4 regions of the Pseudomonas sp. UF-293 genome follow, and region 4 is predicted to be linked to each of the others. Evidence: predicted binding sites of a transcription regulator. Region 4 holds the regulator's gene; each other region holds the start of a gene.

Region 1 (3,299 bases), on a different contig from region 4:
CTCATTGGTTAGAACTGAGCACAGGTTGACGTCGCAACGGCGTCAACACCTTGGCTCGCCACGCCGGCAGCGAGCCGCACGATGGCAGGTTTTTTCTGCCAGACCTCAATTGAGGTCAACGCGACACTACAGTCAACAAGTGAGGGAAACACCCTATGAGAAGACTTAAGCGTGATCCGTTGGAAAGAGCATTTTTGCGCGGATATCAATATGGCGTTGGTGGCAAATCCCGTGAGCTTTGCCCATTTACTCTACCGTCGGTACGTCAAGCCTGGATCAACGGCTGGCGAGAAGGACGCGGCGACAACTGGGACGGTATGACCGGCACTGCGGGAATCCACAGACTCAACGAACTTCACGCCGTCGGCTGACACAGGGCATTTATTCCGACACGACAATCTGAATCTGCATTGAATTAACCACGCACGTCCTTCCCGGACGGCGGGCTACGGCCCAGGGGCTCCTTCGAGGAGCCCTTTTTATTGCCGGTGTGGCTGACACATATCTCGTGTAGGAGCTGCCGAAGGCTGCGATCTTTTGATCTTGTTTTTTTAGAATCAAAAGCAAGATCAAAAGATCGCAGCCTTCGGCAGCTCCTACGGGGACCGGGTTATTTGCGCAACGCAGCGATGGCGTCTACCGATTCACGAATCAGCGCCGGGCCTTTGTAGATGAAGCCCGAATAGATCTGCACCAGGCTTGCACCGGCGGTGATCTTCTCCGCTGCATGTTTGCCTTCGGTAATCCCGCCCGCAGCAATGATCGGCAAACGCCCGGCCAATTCGCGCGCCAGGACCTTCACGGTATTGGTGCTCTTCTCGCGCACCGGCGCGCCGGACAGACCGCCCGCCTCGTCGCCATGCTCCATGCCTTCGACACCGACACGGCTCAGGGTAGTGTTGGTGGCGATGACCGCGTCCATGCCGGTTTCGATCAACGCCTGGGCAACCTGCGCAGTTTCTTCGTCGGTCATGTCCGGCGCGATCTTGATCGCCAGCGGCACATGCTTGCCGTGACGCAACGCCAGTTCGGCGCGGCGTGTGGCCAGATCAGCGAGCAATTGCTTGAGCGAATCACCGAACTGCAGGCTGCGCAGGCCCGGGGTGTTTGGCGAGCTGACATTGACGGTGACGTAGCTGGCGTGGGCGTAAACCTTGTCCAGGCAGATCAGGTAATCGTCGACCGCACGCTCGACCGGGGTGTCGAAGTTCTTGCCGATATTGATGCCCAGCACGCCTTTGTATTTTGCCGCAGCGACCCGCGCCAGCAGGTTATCCACGCCAAGGTTGTTGAAGCCCATGCGGTTGATGATCGCCTCGGCTTCCGGCAGGCGGAAGATCCGTGGTTTCGGGTTGCCCGGCTGCGGACGCGGGGTCACGGTGCCGATTTCGACAAAGCCGAAACCCAGTTGCGCAAAGCCGTCGATGGCCGCGCCGTTCTTGTCCAGACCTGCCGCCAGCCCTACCGGGTTCGGAAACTCCAGCCCCATGACGGTCACCGGCATTTTCGCCGGCGCCTTGCACAGCAAGCCGTTGAGGCCCAAACGTCCACCCGCGCCGATCAGATCCAGCGACAGATCGTGGGAGGTTTCCGGGGAAAGTTTGAACAACAGCTGACGGGCCAGGGTGTACATGGGCGGCAATGACTCGGGCGGCGAAAAGAGGCGGCGATTATAGCCGGGCATCGTCCCCCGGCGCGAGGCGCCTGCGCGAATCAGGCGACTGGCATATGCCTTGCACCGCCCTGCTCATCAGTCTGCCGACCAATGACGGCGCGCAGGCCAGGACAATGGCGTCGTCCCCGGGTTTTGCCTGCGCAGAATCCGGGACGGCGTTTTTTTTGAGGTAGCGTATGAACGAAACGTCCTTGGGGCCTCTGGCCTGGGTCAACGGCAGCGATGCGCCGGAAAAAAGTGCGATCAATCTCGGCTTCATGGCGCTGAGCGACTGCGCCTCGGTGGTGGTCGCCGCCACCCAGGGCTTCGCCCAGCCCTACGGCCTGACCCTGAACCTCAAGCGCCAGGCGTCATGGGCCAACCTGCGCGACAAACTGGTCAGCGGCGAGCTGGATGCCGCGCACAGCCTGTACGGGCTGATTTATGCGGTGCACCTGGGCATCGGCGGCGTCGCCCCGACCGACATGGCGGTGCTGATGGGCCTGAACCAGAATGGCCAGAGCCTGAATCTGTCCCATGGCTTGCAACAGGCTGGCGTGAACAGTCCTGAAGCGCTTGATCGGCATGTGCACCAAAGCCGCGCAAAACTGACCTTCGCCCAGACCTTTCCCACCGGCACTCACGCGATGTGGCTGTATTACTGGCTCGCGAGCCAGGGCATTCATCCGTTGCAGGACGTCGACAGCGTGGTGGTGCCGCCGCCACAAATGGTGGCGCACCTGCAAGCCGGGCGCATCGACGGCTTTTGCGTCGGCGAGCCGTGGGCGGCCAGCGCCGTGCAACAGGATCTCGGCTTCACCTTGGCGACCAGCCAGAGCATCTGGCCCGACCACCCGGAAAAAATCCTCGGCTGCACCCGTGAATTCGTCGAGCAGTATCCCAACACCGCGCGCGCCTTGGTCATGGCCATTCTTGAGGCCAGCCGCTTCATCGAAGAAAGCCCGGAAAACCGCCGCAGCACCGCACAATTGCTCAGCGCTGCGGAATACCTCGACACTCCCGCCGCGTGCATCGAACCGCGCTTTATGGGCGACTACGCCGATGGCCTCGGCAATCGCTGGCAGGATCCGCATGCGCTGCGTTTTCATGGCGAGGGCGAGGTCAATCTTCCCTACCTTTCCGACGGCATGTGGTTCATGACCCAATTCCGTCGCTGGGGTCTGTTGCGCGAGGATCCGGACTATCTGGCCGTCGCCCGTCAGGTTCAACGTCTGGATCTGTACCGCGAGGCAGCGAGTGCTGTCGGTGTCGCGACTTCCTGCGCAGACCTGCGCAGCAGCCAGTTGCTCGACGGCAGGGTCTGGGACGGCAGCGACCCGGCGGGCTATGCACGCAGTTTCAAACTGCATGCCCTGAACGACGCCGCCCCCCTTCTCGCCCAGCGCTGACAGGAGACCGCGAACATGTTGCGCATTCTGCTGATCAACGATACCGCGAAAAAAGTCGGACGCCTGAAAGCGGCGCTGAGCGAGGCCGGCTTCGAAGTGATCGACGAATCCGGCCTGACCATCGACCTGCCGGCGCGCGTCGAAACGGTGCGCCCGGACGTGATCCTGATCGATACCGAGTCACCGAGCCGCGATGTCATGGAGCAAGTGGTGCTGGTCAGCCGCGACCAGCCCCG
Region 2 (3,299 bases), on a different contig from region 4:
GGTTGGCGGCATCCAGTGCGAAGAAATGCAGCAGACGTTCGGCGTGGAGGTCGCCGTGGCGTTCAAGGTAATCGTCAAGGGTGCCGGTAATCAGCAACGGCATGGCGAGTTCGTGCAGACCGTCGCCGCGCCCGTCCTGTGGCATCAGCGACAGTGAATAACTGATGTCGAGCATGCGCGCGAGGTTCTCCGCACGCTCCAGATATCGCGACATCCAGTACAGATCCGAGGCAGTTCTACTTAACATGGCAAGCTTCCTTCAATCCTCGACTACCCAGGTGTCCTTGGTGCCGCCGCCCTGGGAGGAATTCACCACCAGGGAGCCTTCACGCAACGCGACACGGGTCAAACCACCGGGTACAACCCGGGTTTCGCGACCGGACAACACGAACGGACGCAAATCGATATGGCGCGGAGCAATGCCATTTTCGACAAAGGTCGGACAGGTCGACAGCGACAGCGTCGGCTGCGCGATGTAGGCATGTGGTTTAGCTTTGATGCGCTCGCGGAACGCATCGATTTCCGCCGTCGTCGCGGCTGGCCCGACCAGCATCCCGTAACCGCCGGAGCCCTGGGTTTCCTTGACCACCAGATCCGGAAGATTGGCCAGCACGTGGGAAAGTTCAGACGGGTTGCGGCATTGCCAGGTCGGCACGTTTTTCAGAATCGGTTCTTCGTCGAGGTAGAAACGGATCATCTCGGTGACGAACGGGTACACCGATTTATCGTCCGCCACGCCGGTGCCGATGGCATTCGCCAGCACCACATTGCCGGAACGATAGGACGATAGCAGCCCCGGCACGCCGAGCATCGAGTCAGGGTTGAACGCCAGCGGATCGAGGAATGCGTCATCGAGGCGACGGTAGATCACGTCGACCGCTTTCGGGCCATCGGTGGTGCGCATGAATACCTTGTCGTCCCGCACGAACAAATCAGCGCCTTCCACCAGTTCAACACCCATTTCCCGCGCCAGAAACGCATGTTCGAAGAACGCGCTGTTGAAGCGCCCTGGCGTAAGTACCACCACACTGGGGTTTTCGATCGGGCTGGAGCTTTTCAGCGTGTCGAGCAGCAGATTGGGATAGTGATCGATCGGCGCGATGCGCTGGGCGGCGAACAGTTCGGGGAACAGGCGCATCATCATCTTGCGGTCTTCGAGCATGTAGCTCACGCCGCTGGGTGTGCGCAGGTTGTCCTCGAGGACGTAATAAGTGCCATCGCCGTCGCGCACCAGATCGACGCCGGAGATGTGCGAGTAGATGTCGCGGTGCAGATCCAGGCCCTGCATCGCCAACTGGTATTGCTCGTTGGCCAGCACCTGTTCGGCGGGAATGATCCCGGCCTTGATGATGCGCTGCTCGTGATAGAGGTCGGCGAGAAACATGTTCAACGCCTTGACCCGCTGAATACAGCCACGCTCGACAATCCGCCATTCACTGGCGGGGATGCTGCGAGGAATCGTATCGAACGGAATCAGTCGCTCGGTGCCTTGCTCGTCGCCATAGAGCGTGAAGGTGATCCCGGCCCGGTGAAACAACAGATCGGCCTCGCGACGGCGCTGCGCGAGCAACTCGTCAGGTGTCTCGGCCAGCCAGCGGGCGAATTCCCGGTAATGCGGGCGGACCAGGCCGCCGGCATCGTACATCTCATCAAAATAGGTGCGGATCATGCCGTACTCCTTGTCACTCCGGACATACAGGCCTTCGCAAGGCCCGTGCCATCGGCATAAACGCTTTTAATTCAATCGGTTGTAGATCTATGCCGCAGACCGCGCACCATTCCTGTGCGGCAAATGCCCCGGCCCGATTGCCCCCGCTTCATTGCGACGCACTGCATCGCCTATCACCAGCATAGTCAGAGTTGATTTCACTGCCCGGCCGCGACTGCGGATAATCCGCGCATTCGCTGCAAAACTTCCCCGGCACGGCGTCGTGAAGTCGCCAGCTCACTGAGCTGAACTGCCTTGGCAGCCCCGTCCCGACAGGACTTTATTGCATACCCGTCTTCCCTTTTAGCCAGCCTCTCCGGTGGCTTTTTTTTGCCGGAGATTCTTGTTTCAGGGTTTTGCCACTGCGATGTGCAGAAGCCAGAAACGACAACGGCCGACCCGAAGGTCAGCCGTTGTCCGACAAACAATGCGCAAGATCAATTCAACCGGTAACGATTGCGCACCTCCTGCTTCACGCCCCAACCCTCGATAATGCCGCCCAGCGGTTCGACCACGGCAGAAAAGCCTTGCTCGAAATCGCCAATATCGTCATAGGTCGCATACATCACTTTGCTCAATTCCAGCGACCAGGCGCCGTCGTCGCGCGCACTGACCTGGGCATTGATGGATTCACCGCGAAATTTGCCTGCTGCCCTGCGCGCCCGCTCCTCGTCCGGGAAAATCGCGTAGAACTCGATGGGATGGAACCGGGAAAAATCGAAACCGCCTTCTTTCATGCGGCGCAGAACGTTGCTGCTGATGTCTTCTTGATAGGCTGTGCTCATGAATCGTCCCCCTCGATTGATGGATAGACTTTCCGTATTCCCGCCCCGGGCCTTTTGGCCTAAGTACTACGGCAACGTGGTTGCGCGCGGGAAACAAGCATGTAGCTGACAAGACCAGACCTTAGCGATCCATTCGCTGATCTCGCTTGCAGAGTAGCCCCAAGAGAGCGCCGCTGCCAAGGCCTGGTTTTCGAGATGACAGGAAGTGTTCAGATGGGTGTGATGCTGCGGATTTCGATGCCGTTCTGGGTCTTGAGGTTTTTCACCCCGGCATCGGCGGTGCGCCCTTCCAGATCGTTCAGATCCAGCTTGGCGGCGACCGGAAGAAGCCGCTCCTTGATCAGCCGTGCGGCTTCATCATCGGACGGGCATTCCTCACGTTCGAAGACTTCATCAACAATTTCGCCGTGATCATCCACGAAAGTGACTTTCCACTTTTGCATCAGTGCCTCCTCGATCAACCCGTAAATGGGCTTACCTCTATCTCGACTTTTTTCCGCGATAGTTGGTTCAAAAGGATTACAGCACGTGGTCAGGAAAAACGGATGAGCGTTGTGGGAGCGAGCCTGCTCGCGAAGGCGGCGTGCCAGTCGACATTGAGTTGGCTGACACTGCGCTTTCGCGAGCAGGCTCGCTCCCACAAGGAGGTTTTTTTGCGGGGAAGTATCAGTCGTTGCTCGGCTTGTTGACCGCTTGCAGCACGTATTGCGGCAAGGCGAACGCGCCAATGTGGATTTCCGGGTTGTAGTAGCGGGTGACGATGCCGCTGCCGATGAAGCGCTGTTGCAGGGTTTCACGGCTGAGCT
Region 3 (3,299 bases), on a different contig from region 4:
AATGTCACACCGTATTCGCGAGCAGGCTCGCTCCCACATTGGTATTGCGTTGTATCAGGCGTAATAGTCGACCGCGCTGGTGCCGATCACGCTAGTCGTTTGAGCCGCGACTTCCGCCACGCTGGCCGGAGCCAACTCTTCATCTACCGAATCAAGGCGACCACCCGCAGCGCTGGTCCGGCCACTCTGGCCCTGCTGCGCCTGTTCCTGGCCCTGCTGACCCTGCCAGCCACGGTTCTGGTCGGCGACGTTGACGTCGACCTGGCCCATGCCCTGCTGGTTGAACATGTCGCGCAGGCGGTGCATCTGGCTGTCGAGCGCTTCACGCACGCTCGGGTGCGCGCTCATGAAGGTGACCTGGGTCTGCTGATCGGGAACCATGTTCACGCGGATATCCAGACGCCCAAGCTCTGCCGGCTGCAACTGAATGTCGGCGGCTTTGAGGTTGACGCTGGACAGGTACATGACGCGGTTGACCACTTCTTCGGTCCAGCCGCTCTGGTGCATGGCGATCGGCTGATTCACCGGCAGCGCATTCGCGGTTTTTGGCGTTGCGGCCTGCGTGAGTGCCGCCAGACGGTTGGCGAAGTCATCGACACGGGTGTCGCTGGTGGCGGATTTCAAATCTTTCAAACCATCATCGATCAGCCCGCTGAAAGCTTTTTCGCCGCCCTGACTGGTGCTGTCCTTGTCGGCCTGCACGTCGAGCATGCTGGCCATGCCGGCGGCAAAGTTCTGCGCGGCGGTCAATTCACCGTCGGCCTGAGCTTGAGCAGGCGAGGCTTTCGGCTGCGCCTGACTGGCGGCGGAAATATGTCCGCCCTGCTCCATCGCCATGCGCACCGCCGGCATCGAGTCGAGCGGGTCTGCCGACGGATCGAAATCGCTGTCGGTGGCCGCCGGATCTTTGACCATGCCCGGCAAGGCCGCCAATGCAGGCGTTTCGGTTTCCGCCTGGGCTGGCGTTGCGGCTACCGGTGCCTGCACAGCAGGCGCTGCCACCAACGGCTGGACGACTTGCGCCAGAGCCGGATCAAGGGCCGGGTCTACAGGCGCGGCATCGGCCACAGGGGTTTGTACAGTTTCAGAGGTGTCATCGGCAGTGGCTGTCGCGTCATCGCTCGCCGCCGCTTTGTCGGCTGGCAACGCTTTGCCGCTATCGGCAACTGCTGGCTCGGGCGCGGCAGACTGGTCTTTGCCGATATCCTTTTTGCCGCTGCTGTCAGCGACTTTATCGCGTGCCGGTTTGACTGAATTATCGGCGCTTGCGGCAGGCTTGGCCGGCGCCTGATCGGCAAACACTCTGGCGAAGCTGGAAGCCTTGTCCCCGGCGTCTGCGGCCATTGCCGACGATTTGGCAGAGGCGGCTTGCGCCTTGGCCTGGGCGGCGGTCTGAAGAAGAATGTTGGGGGTCGCAGGCATGACACGGTCTCCGCTGCACTGGATCGTAGGTACAGTTGAGCAAGTAGACTGCAAGTGCCGGGCCAGTTTGGCCAGACACTTGCGAAAAGCGCCGGACGGCAGCTTCAGTGGATGTGGGCGTGGTGCTTTTCGCTTTCGTACACCGGGCGTACTTCGGCGAATTCAGCATGGATATCGGCGACTAGCTGAGCGAGCGCTTCCGGACTTTTGTCCTTGGCATTCGACTCAAGGTCCTGGCACAACCCAGCCAGTCGAACCGCGCCCATGTTGCTGGCGCTGCCCTTGAAGCTATGCGCTACATCGGAAAGCACTTTGGCGCTGGTGCTGTCCTGCAACTCGTGCAGGCGACTTTCCGAGTCTGCCAGAAAAGTCTCGAGCAACTCCGGATAACCGTCCTCCATCACCTCGCGCAAGGTGTCGAGAACGTCACGATCTACATGTGGGTCAGTCACTTGCTCACTCCTTGATCAAGAATGGGCGGATTATGCCTCAATCTCCCAGAAAAACTCCACGCTGGCACTACGACCTTGGTCCGACCAACTGGCGTTGCGCCCCAGTTGCCGGATCAGGCTGATGCCGCGTCCCGACAAGCGGACGTTATCCAGCGGCCGCTCCATGACCCGCGCCACATCAAAACCTTCGCCGCTGTCTTCGACCCGGATGACCAGACGCCCGCCCTCGCCCTGCGGTTGCACCTGCAAATGCACGCGCACATAACCATCCTGCAGCGACTCCAGCCGCGCGGCGCGCATTTCATAGTAACGGGCGAACCCCGTCGCATCGCACTTGAGACGCGAGTCGAGCCCCAGCACGCCATGCTCCAGCGCATTGGAATACAACTCGGCGATCACGCTGTACAGCGCCCCGCTCTGCGGACGCAGGCCATGTACCTCGAGCAGCAATTGCAAGAGAAACGGCAACGGATTGAAGCGCCTGAGCGTGGCACCGCGAAACTCGAAACTGGCCGACCAGTCCAGCGGGCACGACTGGCCGCTGTCGGAATACACCGGCGCCGCGCCGTGCGCCTGCGCCGACTCGACAAGGCTGACCTCGACCATGCTCACGTCATCACGGGCCTGCCCGCGAAAATCGCGCAGCGCCTGTTCGATGTCCTCGAACAACCGATCCGGCTCGCGGTTGGCAGCAAAGACCTGCTGCAAGCGCTCGACGCCGAACAACTGATCATTGGCATCGCAGGTATCAATCACCCCGTCCGACAGCAGAAACACCCGGTCATCAACGGCCATCGGATACACATCCGTTCGGTCATCGAAGGCCTGCGCACTGAGAATTCCCAGGGGCAAATGCCGCGCCGGCAAAGGCACGCGCTCGCCGCTGGCCATGCGGTGCAGGTAACCGTCAGGCATGCCGCCGTTCCACACCTCCACCGAGCGGCTCTGAAAACTCAGGCAGAGCAACGTGGCGCAGCAGAACATGTCCACCGGCAGGATGCGCTTGAGCTTGGCGTTCATCTCGCGCAGGGTCTCCGTCAACCCGTAGCCCTTGGCGGTCATGCCGTAGAACACCTCGGCCAGCGGCATCGCCCCCACCGCTGCCGGCAAACCATGCCCGGTGAAATCGCCGAGCATGACGTGCATGTCACCGGCGGGCGTGTACGCCGCGAGCAACAAGTCGCCATTGAACAGCGCGTAAGGCGATTGCAGGTAGCGGATATTCGGCGCACTCAGGCAGCCGGAATGGGCGACCTTGTCGAACACCGCTTTGGCCACACGCTGTTCGTTGAGCAGATAGTCGTGATGCCTGGCGATCAGGTCGCGCTGTTGCAAAACGGTCGCCTGCAGACGCCGCAAGCGATCCATCGCCTTGATTTTGGCGGCAAGGATCACTTGGTTGTACGGCTTCGCCAGAAAATCGTC
Region 4 (3,299 bases):
CGCCCGCTCGGCCAGTTCCGGCAGCAAACCGGCCGGCAGATTGTCGATGCAGTAGTAGCCGTTGTCCTCAAGGACATTCAGGGCGGTACTTTTACCCGAGCCCGAACGGCCACTGACAATGATCAAACGCATGATTAGTGCCCGTTCTGCTCGTCCAGTACAACCTGGTACAAGGCTTCATTGCTCGGAGCGCTGCGCAATTTGTCGCGCACTTCCTTGCGGTCGAGCATGCTGGCGATCTGGCGCAGCAACTCCAGATGCGCATCGGTCGCGGCTTCCGGGACCAGCAGCACAAACAACAGGTCAACCGGGGCGCCGTCGATGGCGTCGAAATCGATCGGGGCTTCGAGGTGCAACAGGGCGCTCACCGGTCCCGCGCAGCCTTTGAGGCGGCAGTGGGGGATGGCGATGCCGTTGCCAAAACCGGTGGAGCCGAGTTTTTCACGGGCGATCAGCGCCTCGAAAACATCCTGCATCGCCAGATCCGGCACTTCGCGGTGGATCAGGTTGGCAATTTGTTCGAGGGCTTTTTTCTTGCTGCCGCCCGGCGCGTTCACCTGGGAACGGCCGGGGGTCAGGATGGTTTCAAGTCGGATCATGGGATAGGGGTGTTAACGACCGGTTGCGCCCTGGAGGAGGCTCTGGGTCTTTTCCTTATGCTTTTTGAGTTGGCGATCCAGCTTGTCGGTGAGTGAGTCGATCGCAGCGTACATGTCGGTATCTTCTGCGTTGGCGACCACTTCGCTGCCGGGGATATGCAAGGTGGCTTCGATCTTCTGCTTCAGCTTTTCGACGCACATCGTGACTTGCACGTTGGTGATCTTGTCGAAATGTCGCTCCAGTCGTTGGAGTTTTTCCTCGATGTAGGAACGCAGAGGTTGGGTCACTTCCAGTTGGTGTCCACTGATGTTGACTTGCATACAGCTTCTCCTTCGTTGCCAGTGCATAAAGCGGCAGGCCGAAAAGCCTGCCACTGGAACGCTGTAACGTGGCTTACATCAACCGCTTGCGTTCGCTCGAAGGCGCGATTCCGAGGGATTCGCGGTACTTGGCGACGGTGCGGCGAGCCACCTGAATGCCTTGTGCCTCCAGTAAACCAGCGATCTTGCTGTCACTCAACGGCTTTTTCTGATTTTCCGCGGCTACCAGTTTCTTGATGATCGCGCGAATCGCCGTGGACGAGCATTCGCCGCCTTCGGAGGTGCTGACGTGGCTGGAGAAAAAGTATTTCAGCTCATAAATACCGCGCGGGGTATGCATGAACTTTTGCGTGGTCACCCGGGAAATCGTCGATTCGTGCATGCCGACCGCTTCGGCGATGTCATGCAGCACCAGCGGCTTCATCGCTTCGTCGCCGTATTCGAGGAAACCGCGCTGATGTTCGACGATCTGCGTGGCCACTTTCATCAGGGTTTCGTTGCGGCTCTGCAGGCTCTTGATGAACCAGCGGGCTTCCTGCAGCTGGTTGCGCATGAAAGTGTTGTCGGCGCTGGTGTCGGCACGTTTCACAAAACCGGCGTACTGGGCGTTGACCCGCAGGCGTGGCACCGATTCCTGGTTCAGCTCGACCAGCCAGCGCTCGTTGTCCTTGCGCACGATCACATCGGGAATGACGTATTCGGCTTCGGTCGATTCGATCTGCGAGCCCGGACGCGGATTGAGGCTCTGTACCAGCTCGATGACCTGGCGCAGCTCGTCTTCCTTGAGCTTCATGCGGCGCATCAACTGGCTGTAATCGCGGCTGCCCAGCAGGTCGATGTAATCGGCGACGAGGCGCTTGGCCTCAGCCAGCCACGGTGTTTTGGCCGGCAACTGGCGAAGTTGCAGGAGCAGGCATTCGCTGAGGTTGCGGGCGCCGATCCCGGCGGGCTCAAATTGCTGGATGCGATGCAGGACGGCTTCGATTTCATCGAGCTCGATGTCCAGTTCCGGATCGAACGCTTCAAGAATTTCTTCGAGTGTTTCGTCCAGATAGCCCTGATTGTTGATGCAGTCGATCAGAGTCACGGCGATCAAGCGATCGGTGTCGGACATCGGTGCCAGGTTCAGTTGCCACAGCAGATGGCTTTGCAGGCTCTCGCCGGCCGACGTGCGGGTGGTGAAATCCCACTCGTCGTCATCGCTGCTGGGCAGGCTGCTGGCGCTGGTCTGGTAGACGTCTTCCCACGCGGTATCCACGGGGAGTTCGTTAGGGATGCGTTCGTTCCATTCGCCATCCTCAAGGTTGTCCACCGTCGGGGCGGTTTCCTGGTAGGAGGGTTCCTGTATTTCGGCGGGCTTCTGTTCGGCGTTGTCGGCCAGAGGATCGGCGTTGTCGAAGTCGTCGCCTTCTTCCTGGCGCTCGAGCATCGGATTGGATTCCAGAGCCTCCTGGATCTCCTGTTGCAGGTCCAGGGTCGACAATTGGAGCAGACGGATGGCCTGTTGCAGCTGCGGTGTCATCGTCAGCTGCTGGCCCATTCTCAAGACTAGCGATGGTTTCATGGCAGGGGCTTAACACCTTATTCGCCGGCGCTTTGCGCCATCCACTACAGGGCGCCGAAGCGCCAAACTTAAGCAAATTATATGCCTGAAACTGAAGTGTTTGCCTAGAGCGCTGTAACAATTAAAGCGGATAAATGCGCCTTGAATCGATACAGCGCTGTCGCGCTTACAGGCGGAACTCGTGACCCAGATACACTTCCTTGACCAGATCGTTGGCCAGGATGGTCTCGGCATCACCTTCGGCGATCAGTTGACCGTCGTTGACGATGTAAGCGGTTTCGCAGATATCCAGCGTCTCACGGACGTTGTGGTCGGTGATCAGCACACCGATGCCCTTGGCCTTGAGGTGGTGGATGATCTGCTTGATGTCGCCGACCGAGATCGGGTCGACACCGGCGAACGGTTCGTCGAGCAGGATGAATTTCGGCGCAGTGGCCAGGGCACGAGCGATTTCCACCCGGCGGCGCTCACCACCGGACAGGCTCATGCCGAGGTTGTCGCGGATGTGGCTGATGTGGAATTCCTGCAGCAGGCTTTCCAGCTCCTTGCGCCGACCGGCCTTGTCGAGTTCCGGGCGGGTCTCGAGGATCGCCATGATGTTGTCGGCAACCGACAGTTTGCGGAAGATCGAAGCTTCTTGCGGCAGATAGCCGATACCGGCCTTGGCGCGGCCGTGCATCGGCTGGTGGCTGACGTCCAGGTCATCGATCAGCACGCGGCCCTGATCGGCCTGCACCAGGCCGACGATCATGTAGAAGCACGTCGTCTTGCCGGCGCCGTTCGGGCCGAGCAGGCCGACGATCTGCCCGCTGTCG

What was found. The regulator sigma-54, encoded in region 4, starts transcription at its own class of promoters, with help from an activator protein. The targets are predictions, from matches to a motif close to ANTGGCATNNANNTTGCTNT.
Region 1: the regulator sigma-54 is predicted to act here: its motif matches at 1,721-1,740, upstream of AC4IHP_RS21350 (CmpA/NrtA family ABC transporter substrate-binding protein).
Region 2: the regulator sigma-54 is predicted to act here: its motif matches at 1,703-1,722, upstream of AC4IHP_RS19840 (circularly permuted type 2 ATP-grasp protein).
Region 3: the regulator sigma-54 is predicted to act here: its motif matches at 1,459-1,478, upstream of AC4IHP_RS04695 (flagellar hook-length control protein FliK).

Annotation. Positions count from the first base shown of each region.
Region 1 is NZ_JBSICA010000024.1:19,966-23,264, reverse strand. It holds gene rmf (ribosome modulation factor) at 156-371, shown strand; gene AC4IHP_RS21355 (quinone-dependent dihydroorotate dehydrogenase) at 611-1,633, opposite strand; gene AC4IHP_RS21350 (CmpA/NrtA family ABC transporter substrate-binding protein) at 1,852-3,063, shown strand; gene AC4IHP_RS21345 (ANTAR domain-containing response regulator) at 3,079-3,299, shown strand, end outside.
Region 2 is NZ_JBSICA010000020.1:53,955-57,253, forward strand. It holds gene AC4IHP_RS19835 (alpha-E domain-containing protein) at 1-247, opposite strand, end outside; gene AC4IHP_RS19840 (circularly permuted type 2 ATP-grasp protein) at 260-1,669, opposite strand; gene AC4IHP_RS19845 (ribonuclease E inhibitor RraB) at 2,146-2,493, opposite strand; gene AC4IHP_RS19850 (hypothetical protein) at 2,703-2,936, opposite strand; gene speE (polyamine aminopropyltransferase) at 3,160-3,299, opposite strand, start outside.
Region 3 is NZ_JBSICA010000002.1:489,092-492,390, reverse strand. It holds gene AC4IHP_RS04695 (flagellar hook-length control protein FliK) at 55-1,422, opposite strand; gene AC4IHP_RS04690 (Hpt domain-containing protein) at 1,527-1,874, opposite strand; gene AC4IHP_RS04685 (ATP-binding SpoIIE family protein phosphatase) at 1,905-3,299, opposite strand, start outside.
Region 4 is NZ_JBSICA010000012.1:32,108-35,406, forward strand. It holds gene rapZ (RNase adapter RapZ) at 1-132, opposite strand, end outside; gene ptsN (PTS IIA-like nitrogen regulatory protein PtsN) at 135-599, opposite strand; gene hpf (ribosome hibernation-promoting factor, HPF/YfiA family) at 612-920, opposite strand; gene AC4IHP_RS15135 (RNA polymerase factor sigma-54) at 994-2,484, opposite strand; gene lptB (LPS export ABC transporter ATP-binding protein) at 2,651-3,299, opposite strand, start outside.